One region of the Arthrobacter sp. 2MCAF14 genome, then DNA from elsewhere that is predicted to be linked to it. Evidence: riboswitches for the same ligand, from Rfam matches in the RefSeq annotation. Region 1 holds a riboswitch; each other region holds the start of a gene.

Region 1 (7,841 bases):
GACGGGATCAGCCGTACCGGAATCGATCTCCCTCTGCACGCCCTTGTAGTTGAGCTTGGCGCGGCTCCGTACGCTTGCCCGACGGACGGAGACGGTGCGGAACTCCGCCTCGGCATCGAGTTCGAAGTCCCACACGAACGCGCCGCACGTCTGGCCGGCCAGCAGGCTCCCGGCATGCTCGCTGATGATCTCGGGGTGCAGCGGGATGCGGCCGTCCGGGGCATAGTAGGTTTGCCCCCGGTGGCGGGTCTCGGCGTCGAGCGCGCCTCCCGGGGGCACAAAGGAGGGCACATCGGAGATGGCGTAGAGAACCCTGTAACCATCGCCGGATCGGTCAATGAAGAGGGCCTGGTCGAGATCCGTGGAAGAGGCTGGGTCGATCGTGATGAAAGGAACGTCCGTGAGATCCTGCGTCGGCAGGGTGTGTCCGGAAACCGCGGCTTCAGCGTCGCGCAGCGCTTCAGCGGGATAACCTGCGGGCAGCTCGAGTTCAGTCCGAAGCGCCGCCAGCGCTTCCGCGAGGTGGTTCGACGTTTCACTGACATTCGGGGCTAACCGCTGATGTGACACGAAAATCAGGGTAACTCCAAAATCTTCCGGCGTCTCGCTAGGCATTGGCGGGAGGATTCTGGCGACAGCGGGCAAGCCGCGAACCAGCACAACGTGTTTCATCAAAGGGGACTGAAGACTGTTCTCCTCTGATGCTGGTGGGCCTAATGTTACCGATGGGGGAAAAGTACGCTCCCTCGCCAACACCACGTTCACATCAGAGGGAGTTCCACCATGAGTTACGAGAACCCGTCGGGCCAGCCTTACGCGGGCCCGACGCCGCCGTCCTATTACGCCGCGCCGCAGGTATTCAGTCCCCGGCCCCAAGTCGGCTTCGTTGATGCCATCAAGCAGTTCTACGGTCGTTACGCCACCTTCACCGGCCGCTCAAACCGAAGCGAATATTGGTGGGTGGCGCTGTACATTGCCATCGTGAATGCCGTTTTGGGGATACCGTACTACATCGAAGTAGGCAGCTACGCTGCCTCAGTCAGTGCGGCCAGCACGGCTGAAGCCCAGCAGGCCGCAGCGGCGAGTTTCCCCGCCGCTGCCATGATCTTTGGCATTGTGTGGTTCATTTGGGGCCTCGTGAACCTTGTGCCTGGCCTGGCGCTCACGGTTCGTCGCCTCCACGACACCGGGCGCAGCGGCTGGTTCATTCTGCTCGGACTTATTCCGATTGCAGGTCCGATCATCTTGCTCGTCTTCTACGCCACGGCGTCGAAACCGGAAGGGGCGACTTACGGCGCCTGAGCGCCGCACGCTTTGAAAGCCACGGGCTGAAAACTGACCAAGAGCGACGGTGGTCGTTGCCGGGGTGCCGTAAGAACCCCGGCAACGACCGCCGTCGTCGTTCTACTCCCGGGAAATGTCCTTAAGTCGTCGCGTCAAGGGCAGCCAGAAGCGCCTGGGCTGCCGCCGTCGGATCCTGTGCTTCGGTGATGGCCCGCACCACCACGATGCGGCTGGCGCCGGCCCTAACTACCTCTTCCACGTTGCTGAGATCGATGCCGCCAATCGCAAACCAGGGGAGCACAACGCCTCCGACTGTCTCTTCGTCTGCCTGCTTCACCGCGTTGGCGGCGTACTTCACCAGATCGAGCCCGACGGCCGAGCGTCCCGGCTTGGTGGGGGTGGCCCACACCGGCCCGACGCAGAAGTAGTCCAGGCCGCTGCGGCCAGGCGACGCGGCGATGGCTGCGTCAATCTGTTCCGGCGTGTGTGTGGAGAGACCGATGATGGTGGGGTCGTGGAGCAGCTTCCGGGCAGAGCGCAGCGGAATGTCCTTTTGGCCGATGTGGAACACCGGCGCGCCGGAGAGGGATGCTACGTCCGCGCGGTCGTTGACTGCCCAGAGACGGCCGTGACGATGGGCCACTGATTGCAGGATCTCCAGGAGCTCCAGTTCCTCTGCCGCTTCAATCGTCTTGTCGCGGAGCTGGATGATGTCCACGCCGCCCTCGAATGCGGCATCGACAAACTGCCCAAAATCACCCTGTTCCTTGCGGGCGTCGGTGCAGAGGTACAGGCGGGCGGTGGTGTGGACATCGTGCTGGGTCATGGAAACAGAGTAGTTCCTCTAAACTGGGCTGGTACCGCGGGAGCCGCGGCGGCAGTCACAATCGCCGCGCGGCTGAGAGGGCTTCAGCGCCGACCGCTTGACCTGATCCGGCTAGTACCGGCGTAGGGAAGGACTCCATGGACGAAGTAAACACCCAGCACGAACCCCTGCGCGCGGATGTCGCGGTGATCGGGGGCGGTGTCATTGGCCTCGGCATCGCGTGGGAAGCCCGCAGATCCGGCCGTTCGGTTGTCCTCATCGATCCCGCACCGGCCAGCGGCGCTACGTTCGCGGCGGCGGGAATGCTGGCGCCGGTCAGCGAATTGCACTACCAGGAAGAGGACCTCCTGGAGCTAATGCTCGAATCGTCGGTATTCTGGCCGGACTTCGAACGCAATGTGACCGGCTCGAGCATCGGCCGCAGCACGGGTTACCGTACGACGCCGACCCTCGCCGTCGGCGCGGACGCTGCGGACCGCCGGGCGCTCGCCGATCTCCGGGATGTCCAGCTGGCCAACGGCCTGGTGGTGGAATCCGTGCGGTTGCGCGAGGTGCGGGAGCGTGAGCCGCTGCTGAGCCCGCAGATTTCCTGCGCCTTCGACATCCCGGGCGACCACCAAGTGGATCCGCGCCGGCTTTCGGTCGCGATTCTGGGCGCGCTGGCAGACCACCAGCCCAGGGATTCCAGCTGGATTCCGGGGGCCGATGGCGGTTTTGCGGTCCACGACACTGCAGCGGGCCTCCTGTGGGAGGACGGGCGCGTCGTGGGGGCCGTGCTCGGCTCAGGAATCGAGGTGCTCGCCACGGAAACAGTGGTAGCCAACGGACTGGATGCCGCCCGCTTGAACGGCCTGCCGGATGGATTGTCACTCCCGTTGCGTCCGGTGTATGGCGACATATTGCGGTTGCGCGTCCCGGAGCATCTGCAACCCCTGGTCACCGCCACGGTCCGGGGAATGGTGCGCGGAGTGCCCGTCTATATCGTGCCCCGCGACGACGGGACGGTGGTGATCGGCGCGACGCAACGTGAAGACGGCTTGTCGGCGTCCGGGGGATCGGCCAACCCGGTGTCAGCCGGTGGCGTGTACCAATTGCTCCGCGACGCCCAGGTACTTGTCCCGGCTGTGGCCGAACTGGAACTTCTGGAAGCAACTGCCCGTGCGCGTCCGGGCACTCCGGACAATGCACCGCTGTTGGGCCGTGTGAAAGGCGGCGAAAGCGAAGGAACCGTGCCCGGCCTCATCGTGGCCAGCGGCTTCTTCCGCCACGGCGTACTCCTCACTCCGGCAGCGGCGAAGATCTGCGTCGGACTCATGGACGGCACCGCGGATCCCCGGTGGAACAAATTCCGCCCGGACCGCTTCTCCCACCAGCTTTCAGCGACACGGGCCTCAACAGACGGCCCATCGGCCGGTACCTCATATCCCCTTCCGAAGGACCACGCATGAACATCAAATTGAACGGCGCAGACCACACACTGAGCGACGACGCGTCTGTCACCACCCTCGTCAGCCACGTCACCGGACGTGTTGTGGACTCCAGCGGCCAGACGGCTGACGGACGCAAGATCGGCGTCGCCGTCGCACGCAATTCCGAAGTGGTCCCGCGCAGCCAGTGGGCTGCCACCGCGCTCGCAGACGGCGACGAACTCGAAATCGTTACCGCAGTACAGGGAGGCTGAACCATGACCACAGCAAGCACTCAAGCAGCAAGCACCCGAACCGACGCCCTGGTGATCGATGGTGTCGAGTTCGGCTCGCGCCTCATCATGGGCACCGGCGGAGCCCCGAGCCTGGACGGCCTGGGGGCGGCGTTGCTGGCCTCCGGCACCGAACTCACCACCGTTGCCATGCGGAGGTACTCGCCGACCGAAACAGGTTCGCTCTTCCAGTTGCTCGTGGACCATGGCATCCGTGTCCTGCCCAACACGGCCGGCTGTTTTACCGCCAAGGACGCTGTCATGACAGCCGAGCTTGCCCGGGAGGCGCTGGAAACGGATTGGGTGAAGCTCGAGGTCATCGCCGACGAACAGACGCTGCTGCCTGACGCAGTGGAGCTCGTGGACGCAACGGAGAAGCTGGTGGACCGCGGCTTCAAGGTCTTCGCCTACACCAACGACGACCCCGTGCTGGCGCTTCGATTGGAAAACCTTGGAGCCACAGCGGTGATGCCCTTGGGCGCGCCTATCGGCACCGGCCTGGGCATCCTGAATCCCCACAACATCGAGCTGATTGTGTCCCGGGCTTCTGTGCCGGTAGTACTCGACGCCGGCATCGGAACCGCGTCCGACGCCGCACTCGCCATGGAGCTCGGTTGCGACGCAGTGCTGCTGGCAACCGCGGTGACCCGTGCGCAGAACCCGGTGCAGATGGGCGAAGCCTTCAAACACGCTGTCATCGCCGGTAGGCTGGCGAAGCAGGCCGGCCGCATCCCGCGCCGGGAACACGCCCTGGCCTCCTCGGCGATGGAAGGCCGGGCCGAGTTCCTCTAGTGGCCTACGCTGGCCGCTCCGGGGATTCCTGCGAATTCGACGTCAGCGAAGGAGCCCCGGATGGCCGGCAAAGATGACATCCTCACCAAGTCCGCGATCGACGACGCCCTGGCGGAGCTGCCGGACTGGCGGTACCGCCTGGGCGGACTCGCCACCGTCTACAAATGCCCGACGTCGGCTGCCGCACTGGAGCTGATTGCCGCCGTCGGGCGCATCGCCGAACAGCAGAACCATCATCCGGACCTCGACTGGCGGTACAACCGGGTGTTCATCCGCTACACCTCCCATGACGCCGGGAGCGAGGTGACCCAACGCGACATCCGGGCGGCCACGAGCGCCAGCGAAGCAGCCGCGGAAGTGGGGGCAGTGGCCAAACCGGAAGCCCTACCGGACAGTTGAAGTCGGAATCGACGCCCCGGATCCGGAAGAGATCTCGGAAGTCTGGATGCGACACCCAGGTTTATCCGCGACACGCAAACAGCTAGGCGACGCCCGGATATGAGTGTCGCCGGCCCGTTCGCGCAGCGCCAGCTAGAGTCGCAGCGCCGCGGTCAGCTGGGCGGTGTCGTGCCGGGTCCGATGGCGGCCCAGGAAGTAGGAGGCCGCCGCGGCCGCCACGGTTCCCAGAATGATCGGCAGGACCCACGGGATCCACGTCACGCCAGGCTGGTAGCCAAAGCCAAGTTGGATGAAGATCATCCAACTCAGCATGGCGACGGCGACGGAAACACCAGCGGGCAGGGCGATTCCGTACGTGCCATGGTGTTTGTCAGTTCCCCAGACGATGAAGCCTGAGGCGATGGTGGCTAGCGCCACGATGACAAGTGAGAGCATGCGGACTCCTGGCTCGCTGGTGTTCTTGCGTATCGCTTAGAGGGCGCCGAAGCCGACCCGGCGCACTTCCTCGGCGCCGATCTCCACGTATCCGAGGACATTGCCGGGAACGATGACCTGGCGGCCCTTTTCGTCGGTCAGGCGCAGGTCCGTGCCGTTGGCAATGGCCTCGCTTACGATCTTGGCAACAGCCTCGGCATCGAGAGCGGACTCAAGCGCGATCTCACGGCCAACGTTCTGAATGCCGATCTTTACTTCCACAGCGGGGCCTCCCAGCCAATCAAGAAATTACTCAGTCCTCTATTTGTAGTCTAGGACTCTTTCGGGAAGCGACTGATTCCGCGCCAAGCTAAACGGTAGATCAGATCGCTGGCGACATCGAGGTCCAGATCGCCGTCGGTTTCGAGCCAATACCGGGCGCTGACCTGCGCCATTCCGGCCAGGCCCCGGCCGAGCAGCTGGGCCTCCAGCGGGGGCAGCTTGGTGTCTTCGGCGATGACCTTGGCGACGGCGTCGGCGAAGGTGCGGTTGAAAGTCTCCAGTCGCGAGCTGACATCCGGGTCATTGATGAGATCGGATTCGAAGACGAGCCGGTGGGCTTGGTCATCGCCCGCGATGAAACGGTAGTAGGCGCGCATGACGGCCTGGACGCGTTCCTTGTTGTCCGACGTCGAATTCAGCGCCGTGAGCATCTGGTCCGTGAGCATGGCCAGGTGGCTGTCGAGGAGGGCCATGTAAAGCTCCCGCTTGGACGGGAAGTGCTGGTACAGCACCGGCTTGCTGACATGGGCGGTCTCGGCGATTTCGTCCATCGCCGCACCATGGAAGCCGTTGGCAACGAAGACTTCCAAGGCGGCGTTCAAGAGCTGGGCCCGGCGCTCATCTCGTGGCAGCCTCGCCGAGCGTGGGGAACCGGTCCGATCTTGCCTGACCTGTGCCTCCTGTTTGATACGTGCACTCTCAGCCACTTGTCTGCCGCCTTTCCTTTGCAGTTATGACCACAATACTGCGCAGTAATATGACCGGGCGGCAGCGGCAGGCATACTTTGGAGTATGGCCACTATTTTTGCTGCCCAAACGTTGCCGTCTTCGCTGCCGCCACTTGTGGAACCGGCCGCGGAGCTGACCACCGAAGAGGTCGAACGGTACTCGCGCCACCTCATTATTCCCGAAATCGGAGCGGCCGGTCAGCGCCGGCTCAAGAACGCAAAAGTCCTCGTGATCGGTGCGGGCGGACTGGGCTCTCCGGCGTTGCTGTACCTGGCCGCCGCCGGCGTGGGGACGCTCGGAATTGTGGACGACGACGACGTCGACCTCAGCAACCTGCAACGCCAGATCATCCACGGCGTGGGCGATGTGGGACGACCGAAGATCGAATCGGCACGTGACGCCATCAAGGAACTCAATCCGCTGGTCAACGTGCAGCTGCACAACGTGCGCCTGGACTCCTCCAACGCTTTGGAGATTTTCTCCGGCTACGACCTCATCCTGGATGGCGCAGACAATTTCGCCACCCGATACCTGGTCAACGATGCTGCCGCGATCCTCGGCAAACCGTACGTCTGGGGATCCATTTTCCGCTTCGACGGCCAGGTCAGCGTGTTCTGGGAGAAGCATGGACCCAGCTACCGCGATCTCTATCCGGAGGCCCCTCCTGCAGGCTCCGTCCCGTCCTGCGGCGAAGGCGGCGTGTTCGGCATGCTGTGCGCTGCTGTCGGCTCGCTCATGGTGACGGAGGCAGTCAAGCTGATCACCGGCGTCGGGCGCTCCATGCTGGGACGTGTGGCGCTCTTCGACGCGCTCGGCGGCAGCTGGCGCGAAATCAAAGTTTCGAAAGACCCGCAGGCCGAACCGATCACTGAATTGACCGACTACGAAGCCTTCTGCGGCATCACCCCGGCCCCCGCAGGCGACTCGGTTCCGACCGTCACGGCCACCGAACTTTCCGGGATGCTCGAGGCCCGCGCGGCGGGGCAACGCGACTTTGAACTGGTGGATGTCCGCGAGATCGGTGAACACGAGATTGTGAGCATCGACGGATCGGTGCTCATCCCGCAGGGACGTATCCTCGCGGGGGAGGCCTGGACGGAACTGCCGCAAGACAAAGAGATCGTGTTCCACTGCAAGGGCGGTACCCGTTCCGCTGCGGTGCTCGCGGCCGCACAGCGCGCTGGCTACTCGCGCGTGAGCCACCTCGACGGCGGGATCCTGGCCTGGGTGCATGACGTCGAGCCGGGCAAACCGGTTTACTGAACCCACTGTGCCGTTGAACCCACTGTGCTGTTGAACCCACTGTGCTGTTGAACCCGAAAGGTCCCGATATGAGCGAGGAATCCATGACCACACCGCAACACCCCATCGGATCGGGATTCGGCCACGGCTCCAAGGCATCGGAGGTTGTGGCGG
Region 2 (7,841 bases), 350 kb from region 1:
GCACATTCGGCGCTGCCGCTTGGCCGAAACAGCACGGCATGGCGCTGGCGTACGATGCACTGTTCCTGAAACGCCACGGCTTTGATGCGCAGGCCGAGCCTCTGGAATCCGATGTTGCCGCCGACGTGGACATTATCCTGGAGTGCCTCGGAGGGCGGGAGACCGCGTCAGGTTCCGGCTCGGCGCGTGGAGGCCATATCGTAGCGCACTCCCAAGGCGCGATTTCAGCCATGTTGGCCGCGGTGGAGCGGCCGGACCTGGTCCGGTCCCTCGTGCTGGTGGAACCGGCTTGTCTTTCATTGACGGCCGAGTTGCCCGCCACTGCGGCTTACCGGGCACTCATGGAGCCGTTGTTCCGGATCCGGCACGAACTCAGCGATGACGATTACCAACGCGAATTCGTCCGCAGGGCGTTTTCCTCCGAGGCGGCCGTTCTCAGTACCCCGGAGGCCCGGCGTACCGCTCGACGCCTGCGGCTCCAGGCTCCGCCGTGGGAAGCGCCTCTGCACATTGTGCCCGGAGTCCCCACGCTTGTCCTGACCGGTGGTTGGGAACCCCTTTACGAAGAAATCGCCGGCTACTTGAAGGAAACCGGCGCCCTCCACCGCGTTGCGGCTGGAGGACACCGGCCTCATGATTCAGTTGAAGGAGACCGGATGATCCGGTCCTTCATCGCGGATGTCAGCCGCGCCGGATCAGTGCAAGCTTCCTGATCAGTCCAGGCTTCCTGACGTCGCTCAACGTTTTCCTGCGGGAACCTCGAGCTCGGGCAGGTAGACCTTCCCGCCGGATGCCAGGAATTCCTCGCTCTTTTCGCGCATCCCGCTGTACATTTCCGCGATGGCCGCCTGGGAATCCGCCGAGCCATATTCGTCGCGGATGTCCTGGCTGATGCGCATGGAGCAGAATTTCGGTCCGCACATGGAGCAGAAATGCGCCGTCTTGGCCGGTTCCGCCGGGAGAGTCTCGTCGTGGAACGCTTCGGCCGTGACCGGATCCAATGACAGCGCAAACTGGTCACGCCAGCGGAACTCGAAGCGGGCCTTGGACAGGGCATCGTCGCGTTCGTGGGCGCCGGGGTGTCCCTTCGCAAGGTCAGCTGCGTGGGCGGCGATTTTGTAGGTGATCACGCCTGTCTTGACGTCGTCCTTGTTTGGCAGGCCCAAGTGTTCCTTCGGGGTGACGTAGCAGAGCATCGCGGTTCCGTAGCGGGCAATCTCCGTGGCGCCGATAGCCGAGGTGATGTGGTCGTAGCCCGGAGCAACGTCGGTCACGAGCGGGCCGAGGGTGTAGAACGGTGCGCCGTCGCACAGCTCCTGCTGCCGCTCGACGTTCTCGCGGACGAGGTGGAACGGGATGTGCCCGGGGCCCTCCACCATGACCTGCACGTCGTACTTCCACGCCCGCTTCGTGAGCTCCGCGAGCGTGTCGAGCTCGGCGAACTGCGCGGCGTCGTTGGCGTCCGCCGTCGCTCCCGGACGCAAGCCGTCGCCGAGCGAGAACGCGACGTCGTACTTGGCGAAGATTTCGCAGAGTTCGTCGAAATGGGTGTAGAGGAAGTTTTCTTCGTGGTGCGCCAGGCACCAGCCGGCCATGATGGAGCCGCCGCGGGAAACGATGCCCGTTACGCGATTCGCGGTGAGCGGCACATACCGCAGCAACACGCCGGCGTGGATGGTCATGTAGTCCACGCCCTGCTCGCATTGTTCAATGACAGTGTCGCGGAAGATCTCCCACGTGAGCTTGTTGGCTTCGCCGTTGACCTTCTCGAGGGCCTGGTAAATAGGCACGGTACCGATCGGCACGGGGGAGTTGCGGATGATCCATTCTCGGGTGGTGTGGATGTCGTCACCCGTGGACAGGTCCATCACAGTGTCGGCGCCCCATTGCGTGGCCCACTGCAACTTGTCCACCTCTTCGGCGATGGAGCTGGTGACGGCCGAGTTGCCGATATTGGCGTTGATCTTCACGAGGAACGCCTTGCCGATGATCATCGGCTCGGATTCGGGGTGGTTGATGTTGTTGGGGATGATGGCCCGGCCGGCCGCGACCTCGCTGCGGACGAGTTCCACATCGCAGTTTTCGCGAAGTGCCACGAACTGCATTTCGGGCGTCACGATGCCCTGCTTGGCGTAGTGCATCTGCGTCACGGTCTTGCCGTCGACGGCGCGGCGGGGCACCGGCTGTGCACCCTTCCACTCCGCTGAGGCGGCGCCGCGGCGTACGGCCGACTTGCCGTCGTCGAGCAGGTTCCGTTCGCGGCCGCTGTAGGCCTCGGTGTCGCCGCGGGCTTCGATCCACTCGCTGCGGAACGGCTCGAGGCCGACCACGGGATCGCTCCCTGGCCCTGCGGTGCGGTACACCTGGAATGGCGCGTTGGCCTCGCCGTTGGGGGACGGTTCCAGGGCGATTTCAGTCACCGGAACCCGGATTCCCGTCCCGGCATCCTCCAGGAACGCGAGGGAATGCGACTTGAGGGATTGTGTCACCTCTTTGGCCGATCCGTTTTGGGTAGGGCTCAGCTGTGTTTCTTTGATGCTCAAAGGATTACTCACTTCCTTCGCCGGCATTACCCGGACAGGTTCAACGGTCACAGGCTGCATCAGCCCGATCTCAGCCCTTGCAAGGGCCCCCGTGTGGTCGTAGACGAAGCTACCACAGCTGTCGGTGCTTGGGAGAGATGTGACCGGTCCGGCAACGGCGTCGGAGTCTAGGGTGGAATCATGGCGGAAATCATCGAATTCAGCGGCACCGTCCTCACCGGGCCGGAGGAGGAACGGCGCGGCCTCTGGTCGGTCGACGGACGGCTGACGTACCTGCGGCCTGCTGCCGCACCGGACGTCGTCCTGGCCGGATGGGTGCTGCCCGGCCTTGTCGACGCGCACTGCCATGTTGGCTTGGGCAAGGGCGGTGCCGTCGACGACGAGACTGCGCGGCTGCAGGCGACGGCGGACCGGAACGCCGGGACGCTCCTGATCCGCGACGCCGGATCCGCAAGCGACACGCGGTGGCTGCAGCGCCGGACGGACATGCCCAGAATCATCCGCGCGGGCAGGCATATCGCGAGGCAACGCCGTTACATCCCCGGGCTGGCCGAAGAAGTCGAGCCGGAGGATCTGGCGGAGGCGGTGCGCAAGCAGGCGCGGTCCGGAGACGGCTGGGTCAAGATCGTCGGGGACTGGATCGACCGCTCCGCCGGGGATCTCGGCCCGTCCTTTCCGGCCGCCATCGTCAAGGACGCCGTCGCCGCGGCACACGACGAGGGAGCCAGGGTAACTGCCCATTGCTTCGCCGAAGGGACTATCGACGACATGCTCGACGCGGGCATCGACTGCATCGAGCACGCCACCGGCCTCCTGCCGCACCATATTCCCCGGCTGCTGGACCAGGATGTGCCGATTGTCCCCACCCTCATCAACATTGCGACCTTTCCGGACATCGCGAAGCAGGCGGAAGCGAAGTTCCCGCGATACGCCGCCCACATGACCAGGCTGTGGGAGCGCAGGCATGAACGCGTCGCCGAGGCATTCGACGCCGGAGTGCGGGTGTACGCCGGGACCGACGCCGGCAGCGTCATCAAGCACGGCCGGATCGGTGAGGAAATCCTGGAATTGCATCGCGCGGGCCTTCCGGCGGCCGCCGCCCTCGATGCCGCCTGCTGGTCCACACGCGAGTGGCTGGGGGCCGACGGCATCAGCGAAGGTGCCAGCGCCGACGTCGTGCTCTACGCAAACGATCCCCGCGCGTCCCTTGAGGTGGTGCTGAATCCGCGATGCACCGTGCTGAGGGGACACATTTCAAGGAACGCCGGGCATTAGGAATAAATTGAAGCTTCAAGTAATTTAGATAGAGAGAGGTAGCCGAAGGGCGGCACCACAAAAAGCCGGGAGTTTCACATGACCATCACATCCAGCCAGGATCTCCTTCCTGCCGAACTCACCATGGGTACTGTCATGCTCAAAGTGGGGGACATGAAGCTCATGGGCGACTATTACCAGCGGGCGCTGGGGCTGGACGTCGTCGCCGAACAGGATGGCGGACTCTACTTCGGCAGGCTCGGCAAGCCCCTGGTGCACCTCGCGCCGGCCTCCGGGCTCCAGATCCCGGGTCGCGGAGAGGCTGGACTCTTCCACACAGCCTTGCTCTTCGAAGACCAATCCTCCCTCGCCGCAACTGTTGCCTCGGCCGCGCAGTACGAACCCCACGCCTTCGTGGGCAGTGCGGACCACCTGGTCAGCGAGGCCTTCTACTTCACCGACCCTGAGGGTAACGGCATTGAGCTCTACTACGACAAACCCCGCGAAGGCTGGGAGTGGAACGGCAGTTCGGTCGTCATGGACAGCCTGCCGCTCCCGCCGCAGCGCTATCTCCAGCAATACCTGAGCGAAGCCGCGGTGGCGGGCCAGCATGAGGCGGGCGCCGGCGTCGGGCATGTCCACCTCCAGGTGGGCGACGTGCGGACCGCCCATGATTTCTACGTCGACACCCTGGGCTTCGAACAGACCGCCGGGTGGCACGGGCAGGCCTTGTTTGTCTCCGCGGGCGGCTACCACCACCACATGGCCATGAACGTCTGGAACAGCCGCGGTGCAGGTCCGCGCAAGGACACACTCGGTCTCGGCGAGGTTGTCATCGAGGTGCCGTCAGGAGACGACGTCGGCGCGCTCGCGGACCGCCTCAAGGTTGCCGGTATTGCGTCCCACCACACGGGCCAGGAGCTGCGCTTCGAGGACCCGTGGCGCAACCGGCTGCGGGTCGCCGTCCGCTACGCTTGATCCGACGGTGTGGCGCATTTCGGCCGCCGCGCCGCAGCTCCGTTGGCACGAACGAATGAGAGTACTTTCCATGGGCTTTGCTGAAATCTTTGTTGCCACCCACGATGAAGCACTCAAGAGGGCCGCTGCCCTGGAGAAGGGCAGCGACGTATCCGGCGCCGCAGTACGGATCCCGGGAATCAGCGATTTCGAAGTAGAACAGCTCGGCGACCTCGCCGGGACCGCCGTGCATGCAGGCGGGGCCGACTATGAGCTTTCTTTGGTGGACGTCACCAGCGACGCCTTGCTGGGCGTCCCCGAAGCCATGGTGCGCGCCCTGTCCGAGCTCCTCAGCTACGAGACCGAAGGGGAGGGAAACGTCCTCGACGACGTCGCCGAAAGCTGGGCGGCCCAAGAGGACATGCCCTTTGATGCCCAACAGTCCCGTCAGTACGTCCAGCAGTTGGCGGCCCTCGCGAGCGACGTCGAAAAGGCGGAGCGGGCCGGTCTCTACGTCTGGTCCGCGGGCGAGTAACCCCGCAGTAAACCGGCCGCACGGACCGCGCGTTCGAAATACTGTCCGCCATCTGGCACAATGGACAGGTACTCGATCCGCACGGCCCCTCTCTCCGTGTGTGCATCTTGTCCTTGGAACCCTCAAGTATGGCCCGCCCCACGGGTGCAGAACGACGGGCTCAACCCCGTTTCAGAAACAGGAGTGACCACAAAAGTGGCCGTAAAGATTCGCCTTAAGCGCTTCGGTAAGATGCGCGCACCGTACTACCGCATCGTCGTCATGGACTCCCGCGCCAAGCGCGATGGCCGTGCGATTGAAGAAATCGGCAAGTACCACCCCACCGAAGAGCCCTCGTACATCGAGGTCGTCTCCGAGCGTGCACAGTACTGGCTGTCTGTCGGCGCCCAGCCGACCGAGCAGGTTGCCGCGATCCTCAAGATCACTGGTGACTGGCAGAAGTTCAAGGGTCTCCCGGGCCAGGAAGGCACGCTGAAGACCAAGGTCGCCAAGCCTGCTTTCGTTGCACCGGAGAAGGGTTCCGTCATCATCCCGGAAGCCATCACCAAGAAGACCAAGCAGTCGGAAGCAACTGAAGCTCCCGCTGACGCTGAAGCAGAGACCACCGAGGCTGAGTAAATTGCTGGCAGAAGCGCTCGAGCACTTGGTCCGTGGGATCGTTGACAGCCCTGAGGACGTCAAGGTCAGTGCCAAGAACAACCGCCGCGGGGAATCCCTTGAGGTGCGTGTTCACCAGGACGACCTCGGACGGGTGATCGGCCGCCAAGGTCGCACTGCACGCGCTTTGCGCACTGTGATTGCGGCATTGGCGGGCGGCGAGCAGGTCCGGGTCGACGTCGTCGACACCGACCGTCGCCGGTAACGCGCTCAGCAATACTTGTCTTAAATCCGGCCCCTTCACCAGATTATGGTGGAGGGGCCGGATTGTTTTACGAGCAAACCCCCAGCCTTGGTCCCTAAGCCGGCCCAGCGAAGAAATCAGAGGAACCCCATGCAGCTCCAGGTTGCCCGAATCGGCAAGCCCCACGGAATCCGCGGCGAAGTCACCGTCCAGGTGCTCACCGATGCCCCCGGCGATCGTTTTGTCCCGGGGACCGAATTTGTGGTGGAGCCCGCAAAGGCCGGTCCCTTGACCATCACCAGCGCGCGGTGGAACAAGGACATCCTGTTGCTCGGTTTCGAAGAGATCTCCACGCGCAACCAGGCAGAGGAAATCCGCGGCGCGAAGCTGTTCATCGAGACGGAAGAGCTGGAAGAGGACGACGACGAAGGCTGGTACGAGCACGAGCTTGTCGGTCTTGAGGTCCGTGTCGGCTCGCAGGTCGTAGGTAAAGTGACTGCACTCAACACCATGCCCGTCCAGGATCTGCTGGTCATTAAAGACGCTGACGGCAAGGAAATCCTGGTGCCATTCGTCGAAGAGATCGTGCCTGAGGTCAACGTCGAGGACGGCTACGTTCTGCTCACCCCTCCGCAGGGCCTCTTCGAACTGAACACCGATGCTTCCGCCTCCGATACGGAAGAGGACGACGCTGAAACCAAGGATGACGCCTAAAATGCGCATCGACGTCGTCAGTATCTTTCCCGAGTACTTGGCGCCACTCGAGCTTTCCCTCATAGGCAAGGCCCGTCAGGATGGGCTTCTGGAGCTGAATGTCCATGACTTGAGGACCTTCACTACGGACAAGCACCGCACGGTGGATGACACTCCGTACGGTGGCGGTGCGGGCATGGTCATGAAACCCGAGCCTTGGGCCCAGGCCTTGGAATCCATCGCCTCTGCGGCGAGTGCTGAAGCCGGAAGTGTTGTAACCGATGGCTCATCGGACGCTCCGACGACGAAGCCGGTCCTGATCGTCCCGTCGCCCGCGGGGGAGCGCTTCAACCAGGCCCTTGCCTATGAGCTCGCCGAGGAAGATCGGCTCGTTTTCGCCTGCGGCCGCTATGAAGGCATCGACGAGCGCGTCATGGAATGGGCGGCAGGCCACTTCACCGTCCGCCCGGTCAGTCTGGGCGACTACGTCCTCAACGGCGGCGAGGTTGCAGTCCTGGCCATGGTCGAAGCCATTGGGCGATTGCTTCCGGGCGTCGTCGGCAATCCCGAATCGTTGGTGGAGGAATCCCATTCGGACGGCTTGCTCGAGTACCCCGTCTACACGAAACCCTCGTCATGGCGCGATCGTGACGTGCCCGCCGTCCTTCTGAGCGGCAACCACGGCAAGATCGCCCAGTGGCGCCGCCACGAACAGTTCCGGCGCACGGCGGAACGCCGCCCGGACCTGCTCGAAGAGTTCGACGCCGGCCGCCTGACACGTGCGGACCGCACCGTTTTCGGGGAACTCGGGTACGACGTCGTCGACGGCCGGTTGCGGCGCCGCCCGGACGCCGACCTCCCGGACTGAGCCCGCCGCCGTCGGGCAGTCTTATCCACCGCTCGAGCGCAACAACCGGACCGCATTCGCGGGATTGGCCGGAACTCCCGGGTTGTGGCAGAATTAACCCTTGTGTCTACTGGGTTCGCGCCTGCCACAGGGGGAGCGTCACCAACAGCC
Region 3 (7,841 bases), on a different contig from region 1:
TGCCCCAGGCGCAGCCGTTCCAACAACTCGTCCACCCGTTCCTCGCCATGGCCAAGGTGCTTGGGGCCGAACAGGAGCTCGTCGAGCACGCGGCCGGTCACGAACTGATGTTCAGGCTCTTGGAACACGGTCCCGATGCGGGAGATCAGCTGCTGGGCCTTCCACTTGAACGGGTCGGTGCCGGCCCCGTCGCTGAGCCCGACGGCGGCAGTCACCATGCCGGACACCGGCGCCAACAAGCCCGCGAGGGTCAACGCGAAGGTCGATTTTCCGGCGCCGTTGGGACCGGTGATGGTCAGGGCCTGCCCGGCGAGCACTTCGGCGTCAAGTCCGGACTGCACAGGAAGGGGCGGGATCGTTTTGAACCCGCGGCGCCGTGGCCGTTCGCGGGACACCGCGAGCTCCTGCGTGGCGAGCAGCAGCCCTCCAGCGTTGCCGGGGCCGGCCCCTGCTCCGGAACCTGTTCCCGAACGTGGCCGGGTGGCCGGCACGTACCCGGGCACCCACACGCCCGCAGCAATGAGCATGTCCCTTGCTTGCACCAACACGGTGTCCGGATCGCCGTCCAGGAGCACCGCCGGCGTCGACCCTTCCGTGGAGGAGGAGCTGCCCGGCTGCAGCACCACGATCCGGTCCACGAGGTCTTTCCAGACGGAGACCCGGTGTTCCACCACCACCAAGGTAGCGCCGGTCTTGTCCAGGCAGCGGCCCACGGCATCGCGCACTTCCAAAACGCCGGCCGGGTCAAGGTTGGCGGTCGGCTCGTCCAGGAGGATCAAGCCGGGCCGCATCGCCAGGATGCCGGCCAGTGCAAGGCGTTGCTTCTGCCCACCCGAGAGGGCCGACGTCGGGTGGTCGAGCGCGAAGTTGCCGCTGGCACTGCCACCGGCACTACGCAGGAGCCCGACGTCGTCGAGCGCTTCATGGACGCGTTTCCAGATCTCTTCCCGTGGCACGCAAAGGTTCTCGGCACCGAACGCGACGTCATCGCCCAGCCGGGAAAGCACCACCTGGGTTTCGGGGTCCTGTTGCATGAGTCCGGCACGGCCCCGCTGGGCCTTCGGCGAAACGCCGTCCACGAGCAGCGAGCCCGTCTCGTCGGCGTCGTCACCTTCCTCGCCCAACACGCCCGCCAAGGCATGCAGGAGCGTCGACTTGCCCGCGCCCGAGGGGCCGAGCAGGAGCACACGCTCCCCTGGACGAATATCCAGGTCCAGGGCGTGGATGGCCTGCGTGGTGCGGCCAGCGTGCCGCCAGCCCCAGCCTTGCGCGGAAATGGCGGCGGGTCGCACCACAGCAGGGGTGCCGGAATCAGGACTGGGCATCAGGAAAAGACGGGCTCCGAGGCGGCCTTGCGGGACGCGAACGCGCTCAGGACACCGGTCTTGGCCAGGCCGCGGGTCGCGATCCAGGACAGGGCTCCGGCAATGACGGCACCGGAGATCGTGCAGAACACGATGTACGCGAGCTTGTCGACCGGTTCGTAGGCGATGTTCCAGCCCCACGGCAGGAAGGAGTCGTTCAAACCGCAGAACAGGCCCGCGCCGGCACCTGCCAGCAGGGACACCGGCAGGTTGAACTTCTTGTACATGAAGGCCAGGAAGATGAGTTCCGCGCCGAGACCCTGGAGCAGGCCCGAGATCAGGACCGTGGTGCCGTACTGCGAACCCATGATGAGCTCGCTGGTGGCGGCCACCGTCTCGCAGAAAATTGCCGCACCGGGCTTGCGGACGATGAGCATGCCCAGGACTGCCGGGATCATCCAGCCGCCGGCGATCAGGCCGCTCAGCGGCGGGTAGCCGGCGGACATCGGCGTAGCAACCAGAGCCATCTGGTCCCATGCCCAGAAGATCACGCCACCGGCGATCGAGATCAGTGCCGCCACGACGATGTCCACGACGCGCCAGCTGTAACCAGGCTTGGTGAGGCCCGGCCTTGCAGAAATACCAGTCATTTTGTCCTCCTGAGGAACAGGAGGGGAAAGTGTTTCCGGTTGCCTGCGAGCGGTTTCCGCCGCCCCGGTCCGGACACTATGAGAACTCGACTCCCTTGCGCCGGTACTAGCCGGATCAGGTTCGAGGGTCTGCGGCTGTCCGCACTCTCAGCGCCCGTCATCCGTGCCGCATTGCTGCGAGCCCGACGGCGGCGCTCCCCTGTCGTTATCAATCCACCCTTTTGGGCGTGGTTCAGTTTACACCTTGGCGGGGTTGCGGGCGCTGTGCTGGCCTACGCGGAACGGTCACAAACATGTGGGACGACGGATTCTGCTGGATCATTCGCCGGGCGAGCCCTGGCCGGCGCGGATTGGCGCGGGCGGGCGCAGAAGCTGGGAGAATGATCCAGCAGAATGTGACGCAGCGCGGGCAAAGGAGCGGTCTTGGCAGGCATTGGCGAAGCGAACAGCACCACGGTGGCCGAACCTAGGCTCGCCGCGAGCGTGATCCTGGTCCGCGAGGCCCCCGTTCACACGGTTCAGTCAGACCCGGAGGTTCCGGCGGATGCCGGGCGCGGCCTGGAGGTGTTCGTGCAGCACCGCGTGACCACGATGGATTTCGCCGCGGGCATGGTCGTCTTCCCCGGGGGGCGAGTGGACCAGGCGGACAGCTCCGGCTGGGACTTCGAGGACGACGTCGTCGAGCGGCACGCCAACGCCTGGCGCCGGAGCAGCATCGCCGTCGAGCCCGCTTCGGCCCGGTTCAACGCCGGCCGGGTGCTGGCGGCTGCACAGCGCGAGGTGTTCGAAGAGGCCGGGCTGAAGCTCGACGCCGCCACCCTCCGCCCGTGGGCCAACTGGGTCACCCCGGCAGACCAGCCCAAGCGCTTCGACACATACTTCTACCTTGCCTGCCCGCTTTCCGGTGCCGAGCCAAGGCACCAAACCACGGAAGCGTCATCGTCCTTGTGGATGCCGGTCCGCGGAATCCTGGATGCCGAAGCCGCCGGAACCCTCAAGCTCATGCCGCCCACGCTGGCGCTGCTGGATGAGCTCCTCGCTCTCGGCACGGTGGAAGCGATACTGGCCGAGGACCGTGACATCGTGCCCGTCCGTCCAAAGCCTGGAGCTTTGGAGGAGTTCTTCCGGCTGAGGCGCCAATCCCCAACCGTTGCTCCGGAACTGCCCTGAAGTGGGGTTAGGCTGGGGACGGTCCTGTTTCCTCCCGCAAGGAGTCCCGGAATGAACCTCCTCATCAAGCTGCTCGGCACTGGCGTCAGCATCGGCGCAGGCTTTGTCGGCACCAAGATCGTCAATGCGTTGTGGGAAAAGTCCACCGGCAAGAAGCCTCCCAAGGGTCACGACGACATGGAGGCAAGCCTGCGCTCGGCACTGACCTTCGCACTGATTTCGGCGACCGTCAGCGCAGTCATCCAGGTTTTCGCAAGCCGCAGTACCCAGCGTGCCATCTCGCGTTTCTCGAAGACGCAGGACATCGTCTAGGCTGACGGCCCGCCGTCCCGGCCGTTCGCGGCTGAGCTCCCGCCGTTCCCGGTGTGGGGCATTGCCGGTCCCGTTTCCTGCGCTTTCTCCGCTGCCCGCTGACCGGCAGCCCGGAGCACCACGGCCTCAAGTTCGTCTATGCTCAGCAACTCGCGGTGGAGGTGCTTGGTCCGGTAGCCTGCGCGGCCCACCATGTGTGCGGACACGGGCACGGTCAGCAGTTGGAAGATCCAGGCGACTGCCAGGATCGGCCAAACCCACCATTCGCGCATCTGCAGCCCGATGGCCGCCAAAACAAGGAACAACCCCAGCACTTGCGGCTTGGTAGCTGCGTGCATGCGGCTCATCAGGTCCGGGAAACGCAACAGGCCGATTGCCGCGCCCAATGACATGAGCGCACCAACAATCAGCAACACTGCGGTGACGGCATCGATCACGCCGTCAACTCCGGTGGCATTAGGAGTCATTGACCTGTCCCCTTCGGTCGGCCACGAAGCGCGCCACCGTCACCGAGCCAACGAACCCGATCAGCGTCAGCGCGACGAGCAGCACCAAGTTGTTGAGGTGTCTGTTGACGGCCATGTCGATGGCCAGCGCGGCGCCCAGTATGGCGAGAAGCACGTCTGAGGCGAGCACCCGGTCCAGCAGGGAAGGCCCGACGGCGATCCTATAGATCGCGCCTGCCGCCGCGAGGCTAAGAATCACCGCCGTGACGATCAGCACGATGTCTTTCATGAGCGATCTCCCGTCGTTGCAGGCCAGCCTTCGGCCTGGAGTGCGTCCATTTCCGCGCGGGTACCCATGATCCGGATCAGCGAGGCCTCCGTATCCTGGACTTCCTTGCGCAGCTTGGCGGTGTCCACATCGTTGCGGACATTGAGCCCGTGGATATAGAGCGTGGACGTGGAGCGATCCACCTCCACCACCAAGGAACCCGGAATCAGGGAAATCACGTGCCCGGTGGCAGTCACCATGAGGTCGGAATGGCTGCGCAGGGGAACAGCGACCACGGCGTTGGTTACCGAAGGCCCGCGGAAGACCGCCAAGTACATGACCTGGAAACTCGCGGCCACCACTTTGCCAAGGAACACTGCGGCGAAAGGAATGGCGCGCAACACGTGGAATCGACCGCTGAGCTCCACTGGAGGCAAGTAGAAGACCCTGGCTACCACCACCGCGATCAGCGCACCAAACACCAAGTTGCCGGGGCTGAAGTCCCGCCAAAGCGCACCCCAGACGACCACCAGCCAGACCAGCAGGGGCAACTCGGTGCGGAACGAAATCCGCTTGCGGCTCACTTGCCACCTCCCTGCACCGGCGCAGCGATCTCCGGAACCTTGGCATTCCCGCCGAGCACGGAATGGATGTACGCCGTACGGTCCAGCATCTGTTCCGCGGAGTTTCCGGCCAATTGGAACAGCGGGCCGGCGAAGACCGTCAGCGCCACGCCAAAGACCACCAGCGCGGCAGTTGGCCCCACCATGGTCCGCGGAAGCAGGCCGACTGCTGCCGTGTCCTTGAGGGCGGCGGCCGGGTATTCCGCGTCCTCGGGCTTCCGCCAGAATGCGCGGTTCCAGACCCGGGCAATTGCCAGCAATGTCAAGAGGCTCGTGACCACGCCGCCCACCACCAAGGTAATGGCCAGGGGTGTCCCGAGGGCGATGCCTGCCTGCAGGAGTCCGAGCTTCCCCAGGAACCCTGAGAAGGGCGGGATTCCCGCGAGGTTCATGGCTGGAATGAAGAACAAGAGCGAGAGGAGCGGAGACAGCTTGGCAAGCCCACCCAGCCTGTCCATAGACGAGCTGCCACCGCGGCGCTCGATCAAGCCCGTCACCAGGAACAGGCTCGTTTGGACCGTGATGTGGTGGGCCACATAGAACACCGCAGCAGCAAGCCCCGCAACGGAAGACATGGCCAGCCCGAACACCATGTAGCCGATGTGGCTGACCAGGGTGAAGGAGAGTAATCGTTTGATGTCACTCTGGGCTATGGCGCCGAGAATGCCCACCAGCATGGTGAGGAGCGCTACCACCATCAACGGGGTATTCAAGGTGTCGCCCGGGAAGAGCAGGGTCTCCGTGCGGACCATTGCGTACACGCCCACTTTGGTGAGCAGGCCGGCGAACACGGCAGTGACCGGTGCCGGTGCGGTCGGGTACGAGTCGGGCAGCCAGAAGGACAGCGGGAACACAGCAGCCTTGATGCCGAAGGCCACGAGCAGCATGACGTGGAGCAGGTTCCTGGTGCCTGGATCCAATCCGGCCAGCTTGACGGCGAGATCCGCCATGGTGATGGTCCCGGTGGCTCCGTAGATCATCGCAATAGCGATCAGGAACAGCACAGAAGACACGACGGAAACCACCACGTACGTGACCCCGGCGCGGATGCGCGGACCGGTGCCGCCCAGCGTCATGAGCACATAGCTTGCCGTCAGCAGGATTTCGAAGCCCACGTACAGGTTGAAGAGGTCACCTGTCAGGAAAGCGTTCGAGACTCCGGCTACCAGGATCAAGTAAGTCGGGTGGAAGATCGACACCGGCGCCTCGCGGTCGCCGTCGGCCATGCCCTGGCCGGTGGCGTAGATGAGCACCGCGAGGCTGATGACGGAGGAAACCACCAACATGAGCGAGGAGAACTGGTCCACCACCATCACCACGCCAAACGGCGGCTGCCAGCCACCCAGAGTGACGGAGGCTGTGCCCGTGGTCCATACCGAGGCAAGGAGCCAGCATTCCAGGAGCAAGGTCAGGGACAATAAACCGATGCTGACCGCGCGTTGGGCCCGCGGATTCCTGTTCAGGGCGAACGTCAGGGCGGCACCGAGGATGGGAAGTACGACGGCGAGCGGCGCCAGGCTGGCGATGTTCACTGGGGGCCCCCTTCCTTGGCTGCTTCGGTTACTGCCGTAACCGGGAATTCGGACGTTTCCTCAGGAACCACGGAGTCGTCTTCGGCGTCAAAGCTGGGTGTCTTCGCCACACGTCGGTCTTCGGCGTCGTCCTGGATGTCGTCTTGACGTGCCAACGCCCAGGTCCGGTAGATGATGCCGAGCATGAATGCCGTCACCGCGAAGGAAATCACGATCGACGTCAGGATCAAGGCTTGTGGCAAAGGATCGTTGTAGTCGCGAGGATCCGTCGATTTGTTGAACAGCGGGGCCAGCCCGGCATATCCGCCCGTGGCGAGGATCAACAGGTTGGTTGCGTTGGCCAGGAGCATAAGCCCCAGGAGAACGCGCGTCAGGCTGCGTTCCAGGATTAAATAAATTCCGCAGGCATAGAGCACTCCCATGACGATCAACAAGGTCAAGTTGACGCTCATGGGGTCCCCTTCCCTGGCGCAATAGTTGCGGTGGTTGCCGCAGTTGCGGTGGCGGTGGCGGCTTCGGACCGGGCTTCCCCGGAACCCCGAGCGTCTCCGCCAACGGTCTCTTCGAAGTGTTCGTCGATCTCGGCTCCCAAGCTGCGCAGCACGTCCAAGGCCAGCCCTACGACCACGAGGTACACGCCGATGTCGAAGACCGTCGAGGTCACGAACTTGATGTCACCGAACAGCGGTAGCCAGAACCCGATGATGGCACTTTGGAACACTTGGCCGCCCAGCAGCAGAGGGACGAAGCCCGCCGCGGCCGCCGTCGCAAGACCTGTTCCCAGCAGCATGCCGGCGCTGATCGGTGCGGCTTCCCGCAACTCGAACCGTCCGCCGGCCAAGTAGCGGATGGTCAGGGCGAGCCCGGCAGTGAGTCCGCCGGCGAAGCCGCCTCCCGGAAGATTGTGTCCCGCCAGCAAGAGGTACACGGAGAAAACGATCATCGAGTGGAAAATAAGCCGCGTAACCACTTCGAAGATGATGGAACGCCGTTCCGGAGCAAGGGTTCGGCCGGCCACGAGCCAAGGGTCCGTCAGGGAGCCCGCGAACTTGCGGACGAGTGCCAGCGAGGCGTCGTCGCGCGAACTGCCCCCGGCCGTGGCGCGCCTTCCGACAATGCCCTCGGGAATCGTGGCGGCCTTGTTGAGGCGCTCACCCCTGCCGCGGACAAAGATCAAGCTCGCGACGCCGGTAGCGGCGACTGCCAGTACCGAGATCTCACCGAAGGTGTCCCAGGCCCGGATGTCCACCAGCGTCACGTTGACTACGTTGAGTCCGCCGCCGCCTTCATAGGCCAGCCGGGGGAACGAGAGCGACACGGGCTCGGCGATGCGTGCGCCCATCGCGTAGATCGCCACGAAGATCATGGTGACGGCGAACGCCACACCGATAATGACGCGAACCACCCGGTATTTGCCGCCGGTGCGGTCCCGGAGCTCCGGAGGGAGGCTGCGCATGGCCAGCACGAAGGCCACGAGGATGATGGTCTCCACGAGCATTTGCGTCAAGGCGAGGTCCGGGGCTCCCTGCAACGCGA
Region 4 (7,841 bases), on a different contig from region 1:
CCGCCGGAGCAGGCGCATCATCCCGTGCTTCCACGCCAGGAACCGGGCTCAGCCGTGCAACCTTGGAGCATCGAAGAAGGCCGTTTCATAGCGGCACGATTGGGTGAAAGCCTCCATCATCGCCGTGCGCTCCGTGGGTGTTGCGGCCTGCGCGGCGGCATCCGTGATGTCGATCGCCTTGCGGGTGGCCTCTGCGAACGCCTCGTCTGCGTAGGTGCGCAGCCAATCCGCGTAAGGGTGCTCGTCCGACGCTCCCGCCTGAATATAGCGAAGGTGGAGCTGCTGACCCACCTCGGCGTACAACCAGTAGCAGGGAAGCACGGCAGCCAGCAGGACGGCATAGCTTCCCGACGCCGACGCCGCCAGCAAGTGGTCCACGTAGGCCTTGGTGACTGGGCCCAGCTCTCCGCTTACCTGGCGTCCGCTGAGCCAATTCCGATGCAGCTCGGACTCGACTTCAAGGCACATCTGCGAGCCACGGGCCCAGAACAGCTGTTCGGTTTCGCTGGGGGCGAGGGCGCTTGCCCGCGCCAGGACCCGGGAATAGCCGTTGAGATAGATGGCATCCTGCGAGAGGTAATAGCTGAACTGCGCTTCGCTGAGGCCGCCGGTTTGCAAGTGCTGGATGAAGTCCAGGCCATAAATGGCCGCAAGTTCCGTTTGGGCGGCGTCCCACATCCGGACGGCAAAGTCCCCCGGATGAAGGTCCTGCTGGAGCGCGTGGAAATGATGGATCGGCCCATTGCCCTTCCCCACTTCCAGCACCTCGGACTGGGCCAGCGCCCCCTGAAGCCAGGGCTTGACTACGCGCAGCGCAGACTCCCAATCGCCGAGCCGTGCCTTGGCCGTCGCCATGGCCGACGACAAGGAACATCCCGTGCCATGGCTGTTGCGGGTCTCCACGCGTTGACCGGCGAATTCCACCACGTCCTGGCTCAGGACTCCTTCGGTGTTAACCAGGGCGTCGGGGCAGCCCTCTCCCTGCAGATGGCCGCCCTTCACCAGGACGGTGTTTCCGCAGGCTGCAGCCAGGCGTTTGCCTTGCTCCAACGCCGATGCCCAGTCAATGGCAACAGGCTCGCCAAGCAGCATGGCCAATTCAGGAAGGTTGGGGGTCACCAAGTCAGCGAGGGGCAGAAGTTCCCGCAGCGCGGTTTCAGCGGACTCCGCGAGGAGCCGGTCGCCACTGGTCGCGATCATCACCGGATCCAGCACGACGACGGCGGGGCGCGCCTCGCCGAGCCAGCGACGGACTTCATGGATGACGGCGGCGTCCCCGAGCATGCCGATTTTGACAGCATCAACAGTGATGTCGTCGCTAATGGCATCCAATTGCTGGCGCAGGAACTCCACGGGAGGCACATGGACGGCAGTGACTCCCCGGGTGTTTTGTACGGTGAGCGCAGTGATGACGGCCATGCCATAGCCGCCGTTGGCCGCGATGCTCTTGAGGTCTGCCTGGATCCCGGCACCACCCGAAGGATCAGAGCCGGCAATGCTGAGGACCCTCGGGATAGCCCGCTGGACGGCCTTGAGCGGGTAGACAGCTGATTGCGCTGAAACAGTCATGCGAGACATCCCTTCGCCGGTGCTAACCGGACAGGTTCAACGGGTCTGGTCTCAGCCGGCTTGGTGCGCGGCACCCCGTGTCAGTCCCTTAGCTTAACCCGGATCACACCTCGCCCGCTGAAATCGCGCTATGCAACCGTGCTGACCGTCCGGTGAATCGGCCGGCAACGACGAAGCCCCGGCGGTTTCCACATGAGCGGAAAGGGCCGGGGCTTCGGACAGGGTACTGCGTTTAGAGCTCGGACTTGGGCACGCCGACTCCGAGGATGATCGGTTCCGCTGCCGCCGTCGACTTGGCTGGAGCAGCGTCCGTCGCCTTGGCCTCGTGCGCGGCCCCACCGGAGGCGGCCGCGGCAACCTCGTGGTGCTCAACGTTGGTGGCGTTGGCGGCACCCTGGGCCCGGCTGGCGCTGCGGTTGCGACGGCCTCGGCGTCCACGCGAACCCGCTTCCGGGGATTCCCCGCTTGCAACGGCCGCGGGGGTCCCTGCGGGCGCTTCCTCGGCCTCAGTTGCCGTCGTCGCAGTGTCGGGAGCTCCTCCGAGGCCCGCGAATGCCTGTGCCAACAGGTCCAGGCTCATGGCAGGTGCACCACTCGCTGGCTGCTCTTCGTGGTGGACGAAGGGCAACGCAACTTCCTCGCCGCCGAATCGCAGCACAGGCTTCGAACGTTCCTCGCTACTCGAAGCAGCGGCAGGAGCCTGGGCCGGGGCCGGGGGGGCCTGGACCGGGGCCGCTTCCGCTACGTGCCGGTCGGCGAGCAATTCCGCCGCGTGGTGGAGCTCGTCGTCGTGCAGGTGGGCAGCGTGGGCCGCAGCCGCGATGGTGGCAAGGGCTGCGCGGGTGGCTGCCTGGCGATTCGGATCAGTGGATTCCACTGTATGGACCGGCACAGGAGGGGTGATCGGGAGCTCGGCCGTCCCCTGCCCTGTCCCCCTGCCGCGGCGACGCTTGCGCTGCTCCGGGCGGACGGCCGGCTGTGATTCCGTCCGCGGGTGGTGGTGTTCAGCGGCCACCACGTTGGCCCGACGGTGCTCCACAGGCTCGTCGTGCGTGACGATTCCGCGACCGGCGCACGTTTCGCACTGCTCGCCGAAGACCTCAAGCAGGCCGGTGCCCATGCGCTTGCGGGTCATCTGCACCAATCCAAGCGACGTCACTTCGGCGACCTGGTGCTTGGTGCGGTCCCGGCCGAGGCACTCGACCATGCGGCGCAACACGAGATCGCGGTTGGATTCCAGGACCATGTCGATGAAGTCGATGACGATGATTCCGCCGATATCGCGCAAGCGAAGCTGGCGCACCACTTCCTCGGCAGCCTCAAGGTTGTTCTTGGTGACGGTTTCCTCAAGGTTGCCACCGCTGCCGGTGAACTTCCCAGTGTTGACGTCAACAACCGTCATGGCCTCGGTGCGGTCGATCACGAGCGAACCACCGGAGGGCAGGAAGACCTTGCGCTCCAATGCCTTGTGGATCTGTTCGTCGACGCGCCATGCCGAGAAGATGTCCTGATCCGAGGTCCACTTTTCGAGGCGTCCCACCAGATCCGGCGCCACGTAGGTGACGTAGGCCTCGATGGTGTCCCATGCTTCATCGCCGGAGACGATGAGCTTGGAGAAGTCCTCATTGAAGACGTCGCGGACAACCTTGATGGTGAGGTCCGGTTCGCCGTACAGCACTTCCGGAGCCAGGACCTTGGTGGACGTGGACTGGCTTTCGATGCCTTCCCACTGGGCCCGCAGGCGGTTGATATCGTGCGTCAGCTCTTCCTCGGAAGCACCCTCGGCGGCGGTGCGGACAATGACGCCCGCGTTCTCCGGGAGGCGATCCTTGAGGATCTTCTTCAGGCGGTTGCGCTCGACGTCGGGCAGCTTGCGGGAAATACCGGTCATTGAACCGCCGGGCACGTACACAAGGTAGCGGCCGGGAAGCGAAATCTGGCTCGTCAGGCGTGCGCCCTTGTGGCCCACGGGGTCCTTGGTGACCTGGACCAGCACGGAATCGCCTGATTTCAGGGCGTTTTCGATGCGGCGCGGTTTGCCTTCCAGGGTGACGGCATCCCAGTTGACTTCACCGGCGTACAGCACGGCGTTGCGGCCGCGTCCGATGTCGACGAACGCAGCTTCCATCGACGGCAGCACGTTCTGGACCTTGCCCAAGTAGACGTTGCCGATCAGGGAATCCTGCTGTGTCTTCGACACGAAGTGCTCCGCGAGCACGCCGTCTTCCAGGACACCGATCTGGATCCTGTCGTCGCGCTGACGGACGATCATCTGGCGGTCGACGGACTCACGGCGAGCCAGGAATTCGGCCTCGGTGATGACCTGGCGGCGGCGGCCGGTCTCGCGGGACTCGCGGCGGCGCTGCTTCTTGGCTTCAAGGCGGGTGGAGCCCTTGACGCTCGTGACGCGGTCGGAGCCGGTGGTGGACTCAACGTGTGCGCGGGGAGCGCGGACACGGGTGACGGTGTTGGGGGGATCGTCGTCTCCGCCGCCCGTCAGCTCCAGGTCCTGATCGCCGCGACGGCGGCGCCGACGACGGCGGGAAGTCACGCCCTCTTCGAGGACCTCCTCGGTACCGGCCTCTGCCTCGTCCTCAGACTCCGCGGACGCTTCTTCTCCCGCGGTTTCATCACGCTCGTTGCCCCGGCGTCCACGACGCCCACGGCTGCGACGCCGACGGCGGCTGCCGGCTTCGTCCAGTTCGTTGTCCTCGGAAACTTCTTCAGCGTCAGCCTGCGGTTCTTCTTCGACGACGGCCGGCCTGGCAACTGCGCTCAAGTCCGGTGCCTGGAAGATCATGGAGGTGACGGACCCAGGTTCCAGGAACAGCGAAGCGATCGGGCTTGCAGCTTCCGCCTCGACGGCCGGCTCCTCGGTGGCTTCCTCGGGCGCAACTTCCGCGACCACAGCGTGTTCTTCGCGCGGAGCAACCTCGGCAGCCGGTGTTTGAACCGGGGCTTCTTCGGCGACGGGTTCGGGGCTCTTCGCCCTCGTCGTACGACGGCGGCGGACCGGCTTCTCGGGGGCAGCTTCGGCTTCTGCCGCTAGTTCAGGCTCGACGACGGCGGCAGCCTTCGGGGCCTCGCCGCCTTCCGTGGAAGCTTCTTCGGCGAAACCTGGCAGCGGCTCGGAAGTTTCGACCTTCTTTCGAGCCCTGGTGCGCCGGACAGGAGCCTTGGGCGCTTCGGTGTCCGTCGCTTCCGCGAGGGGCTCAGCGGCGGCTGCGGCAGCTCCGGCGTCGGGGGCTTCATCCGCGGCGACCGTCTTCGGTGCCGCCTTGCGGCGGGTGCGGGTGACCTTTTTGGGTGCTTCGGTGGTCTCGGTGGACGCCGCATCTTCGGCGGCGGCTACAACTTGCTCGTTATCCATATGTGGCAACACTCCTGCCCTTGCGCAACCGCCACATCCGGTGCCCAGAGGGGCAATATTGTCAAAACCCGCAGGCGTTGACAGAAGTCAGTAGTAGTCTTTCCGGTTCGCACCAGCATGGGGGTGCGGCATCCACGGAAAGCCGGCTTCGCTCCAAACCCGTTGTTCTAATGCCACAACCAGGTGCCGTCCATTGTCACTGCGGCCCTACCGGGGATCATCGGATCCTGGGCATGCCCTGCATATGACTGGCGGTCTTGGGAACAAGATACCGGACCGGATTCCGCATGTGGATCGGCTTCCGGCCATGTTCATTCTCTCACACGCCCGCACCCCCGGCAGGAAACACGCCCTGAAGGCTTCCGTGCCGCCACCCTCGCTGGACGCGTCCTCCAGCCTCCGCGGCTAGAATCCTCCCAAGAGCAGTCCCCGGTCCTGCGCCGGGCCATCCAGAAAAGGACAGCCAACCATGCCGAGCCCCGCCAGCCCGAACCTGGCCAATAACGATGCCCGCTCCCTCCGGCAGGAGAAAACCGGGAGGAGCCCCGACGGGGCCATGCCACGCATGGTCCGCGACCGCCCCTTTGCGTGGCTCTTGCTCGCCACCGGCGCCGTAGCATGGCTGGCATCAGGGGCGCTCGTGCTGGAAAAGCTGCAGGTTCTCATCGACCCCAACCACATCACGGCCTGCGACCTGAATCCGTGGGTATCCTGCGGCAGCGTCATGAAGACACCGCAGAGTTCGGTTTTCGGTTTCCCCAACATGTTCATTGGCATTGTCGCCTTCGCCGTGATCATCACCACCGCCATGGCGATCTTTGCCGGGGCCAAGTTCGCCCGCTGGTACTGGATCGGACTGCAGACGGGCGTCACGCTGGGCTTCATCTTCATCGTCTGGCTGTGGTCCCAGGCACTGTATGTCATTCACATCCTGTGCCCGTTCTGCATGGTGGTGTGGGCCTGCATGATCCCGCTCTTCGTCTTCGTGACCATCAGGAACGTGGCGCACGGGGTCATTCCAGCCCCCGCGGGCCTGGCCAGGATCCTCAGCGAATCCGGTTGGATCATTTCCGCGCTGCTCTACGTTGCCGTGATCGCGAGCATTTTCTTCGCCTTCATCAATGTCTTCATCGGCACGTCCGGTTACTGAGCACTTATCCCATTAACAGCGGAAGGGGCCCTTGTTCACTTGAACAAGGGCCCCTTCCATGTTGGTCTTGGCGGGAAGCTACGCGCCGAACCAGATCTTGATCTCGCGCTCGGCGGAATCCACCGAGTCGGAACCGTGGACCAGGTTCTGCTGCACAGCCAGACCCCAGTCACGGCCGAAGTCGCCGCGGATGGTGCCGGGCGCCGCCGTCGTCGGGTCCGTGGTTCCAGCAAGGCAACGGAAGCCTTCGATCACGCGGTGGCCCTCGAAGATGGCAGCCACAACCGGGCCGCTGAGCATGAACTCAACCAGCGGCTCGTAGAACGGCTTGCCCAGGTGCTCTTCGTAGTGCTGCTCCAGCAGATCGCGGGTGGCGTCGACCTTCTTCAATTCGACCAAGGAGTATCCCTTGGACTCGATGCGGGCGAGGATGCTGCCGCTCAAGTTGCGGGCGACGCCGTCGGGCTTGATCAGTACAAGGGTGCGCTCAATGCTCACGGTTGCTCCAATGTTGAGTGTGTGGGTTTCCCAGCCAGTTTACGGGGTTTCGCTCAGGCGGACTGCCCGGCAGAGTCTTCCCCGCGCGAAGCATTCCATTCGGCTTGCTCACGATCACGCTGGGCGTTCTCGCGGTCGATCCTCATGCCGGCACGGATGCCGTACCACCAGCAGGCCGCAAAGAGGACTCCCACCACGAACATCGTGGGCTCGACGAAGCCGGAAAGAATCAAGACCAGCTGCAATACCCAGCCGACACCGATGCCCCACGGCTTGCTGAGGACGGCACAAGCCAGGATCAGCACAAGGCTCAGGGTGATGCCGAATGTCAGGATCAGCGCCGGCTGCACCTCTCCACGCTTCAGTCCGAAGACCGCCAAGGTGGCGAAGAACGCGACGAAGGCCTCCAGAAGCAGAACGGTCGAAGCGAACATCACCTTGGTGGAGCGGCGCTTCTTGGGCATCCCGGGCCGCCATTCGCGCTGGGCTTTGGTGAGTTTGGCCATGCTCAGGAACCAACCTTCCCGAGGAGCATGCGGGCTTCGGCCACCACGGTGATGGAACCCGTGACGAGTACCCCGCCGGCCAGGTCATCGTTGGCTTCGGCACGCTCCACGGCCCACTCGATCGCGTCGTCCAGCTTCTCGGCAATGTGGACATTGTCGGCACCGAAGCCAAGGTCGACGGCGAGATCGGCCAGTTGCGCGGCCGGGATGGCGCGCGGCGAGCTCGACTGCGTGAAACAGAATTCCTCTGCCAGTCCGCCCAAGGATTCCTTGAGCTGCCGCAGGATTTCTTCCGCGTCCTTTTCCTTCAGGACCCCGACGACCACCACCAGCTTGCTGAAGCTGAAGGCCTCTTCGATTGCCTCGGCTGAGACGCGGATGCCATCAGGGTTGTGCGCGGCATCCACGATGATCGTGGGAGCAGTGCGCACCACCTCAAGACGGCCGGGCGACGTGACGTTGCCGAAAGCCTCACGCAAGAGGTCGCCGTCGAGCTCTTTCTCGCCGCCGCCGAAGAAAGCCTCCAGGGCGGCGACGGCGACCGCGGCGTTCTCGGCCTGGTGGGCGCCGTGCAGGGGCAGCAGCAAGTCCTCATAGCGGCCCGCGAGCCCTTGGATCGTCAGCACTTGACCTCCGACGGCAACGCTGCGCGACTCAACGCCGAATTCGACACCTTCGAAGCGGAAGGGCACACCCACCTCGCGTGCCTTCTCCAGGAGCACCTGGGCGGCGTCCACGGGCTGGGCAG

What was found. A riboswitch is a leader RNA that binds a small molecule or an ion and turns the genes downstream of it on or off. The one in region 1 is predicted to bind thiamine pyrophosphate.
Region 2: it holds a riboswitch for thiamine pyrophosphate, as region 1 does, so the genes downstream of both, thiC (phosphomethylpyrimidine synthase ThiC) here and thiO (glycine oxidase ThiO) in region 1, are expected to answer to the same signal.
Region 3: it holds a riboswitch for thiamine pyrophosphate, as region 1 does, so the genes downstream of both, AB4074_RS18280 (ECF transporter S component) here and thiO (glycine oxidase ThiO) in region 1, are expected to answer to the same signal.
Region 4: it holds a riboswitch for thiamine pyrophosphate, as region 1 does, so the genes downstream of both, thiD (bifunctional hydroxymethylpyrimidine kinase/phosphomethylpyrimidine kinase) here and thiO (glycine oxidase ThiO) in region 1, are expected to answer to the same signal.

Annotation. Positions count from the first base shown of each region.
Region 1 covers NZ_JBFRHB010000001.1:22,085-29,925, forward strand. The annotation lists gene AB4074_RS00115 (RNB domain-containing ribonuclease) at 1-570, opposite strand, end outside; gene AB4074_RS00120 (DUF805 domain-containing protein) at 784-1,302, shown strand; gene thiE (thiamine phosphate synthase) at 1,424-2,110, opposite strand; TPP riboswitch at 2,137-2,256, shown strand; gene thiO (glycine oxidase ThiO) at 2,248-3,558, shown strand; gene thiS (sulfur carrier protein ThiS) at 3,555-3,791, shown strand; gene AB4074_RS00140 (thiazole synthase) at 3,795-4,601, shown strand; gene AB4074_RS00145 (4a-hydroxytetrahydrobiopterin dehydratase) at 4,662-5,000, shown strand; gene AB4074_RS00150 (hypothetical protein) at 5,133-5,435, opposite strand; gene AB4074_RS00155 (DUF3107 domain-containing protein) at 5,472-5,696, opposite strand; gene AB4074_RS00160 (TetR/AcrR family transcriptional regulator) at 5,747-6,403, opposite strand; gene moeB (molybdopterin-synthase adenylyltransferase MoeB) at 6,489-7,688, shown strand; gene AB4074_RS00170 (SDR family NAD(P)-dependent oxidoreductase) at 7,757-7,841, shown strand, end outside.
Region 2 covers NZ_JBFRHB010000001.1:370,586-378,426, forward strand. The annotation lists gene AB4074_RS01700 (alpha/beta hydrolase) at 1-713, shown strand, start outside; gene thiC (phosphomethylpyrimidine synthase ThiC) at 738-2,543, opposite strand; TPP riboswitch at 2,539-2,646, opposite strand; gene AB4074_RS01710 (amidohydrolase family protein) at 2,724-3,818, shown strand; gene AB4074_RS01715 (VOC family protein) at 3,897-4,775, shown strand; gene AB4074_RS01720 (hypothetical protein) at 4,846-5,289, shown strand; gene rpsP (30S ribosomal protein S16) at 5,485-5,907, shown strand; gene AB4074_RS01730 (RNA-binding protein) at 5,909-6,151, shown strand; gene rimM (ribosome maturation factor RimM) at 6,281-6,844, shown strand; gene trmD (tRNA (guanosine(37)-N1)-methyltransferase TrmD) at 6,846-7,691, shown strand.
Region 3 covers NZ_JBFRHB010000030.1:3,574-11,414, forward strand. The annotation lists gene AB4074_RS18275 (ABC transporter ATP-binding protein) at 1-1,325, opposite strand, end outside; gene AB4074_RS18280 (ECF transporter S component) at 1,325-1,954, opposite strand; TPP riboswitch at 2,029-2,165, opposite strand; gene AB4074_RS18285 (NUDIX hydrolase) at 2,378-3,124, shown strand; gene AB4074_RS18290 (DUF4235 domain-containing protein) at 3,176-3,436, shown strand; gene mnhG (monovalent cation/H(+) antiporter subunit G) at 3,433-3,903, opposite strand; gene AB4074_RS18300 (monovalent cation/H+ antiporter complex subunit F) at 3,893-4,171, opposite strand; gene AB4074_RS18305 (Na+/H+ antiporter subunit E) at 4,168-4,734, opposite strand; gene AB4074_RS18310 (Na+/H+ antiporter subunit D) at 4,731-6,305, opposite strand; gene AB4074_RS18315 (Na(+)/H(+) antiporter subunit C) at 6,302-6,757, opposite strand; gene AB4074_RS18320 (Na+/H+ antiporter subunit A) at 6,754-7,841, opposite strand, start outside.
Region 4 covers NZ_JBFRHB010000014.1:39,284-47,124, forward strand. The annotation lists gene thiD (bifunctional hydroxymethylpyrimidine kinase/phosphomethylpyrimidine kinase) at 49-1,569, opposite strand; TPP riboswitch at 1,561-1,657, opposite strand; gene AB4074_RS11560 (Rne/Rng family ribonuclease) at 1,802-4,939, opposite strand; gene AB4074_RS11565 (vitamin K epoxide reductase family protein) at 5,409-6,089, shown strand; gene ndk (nucleoside-diphosphate kinase) at 6,168-6,587, opposite strand; gene AB4074_RS11575 (DUF4233 domain-containing protein) at 6,641-7,093, opposite strand; gene AB4074_RS11580 (bifunctional folylpolyglutamate synthase/dihydrofolate synthase) at 7,096-7,841, opposite strand, start outside.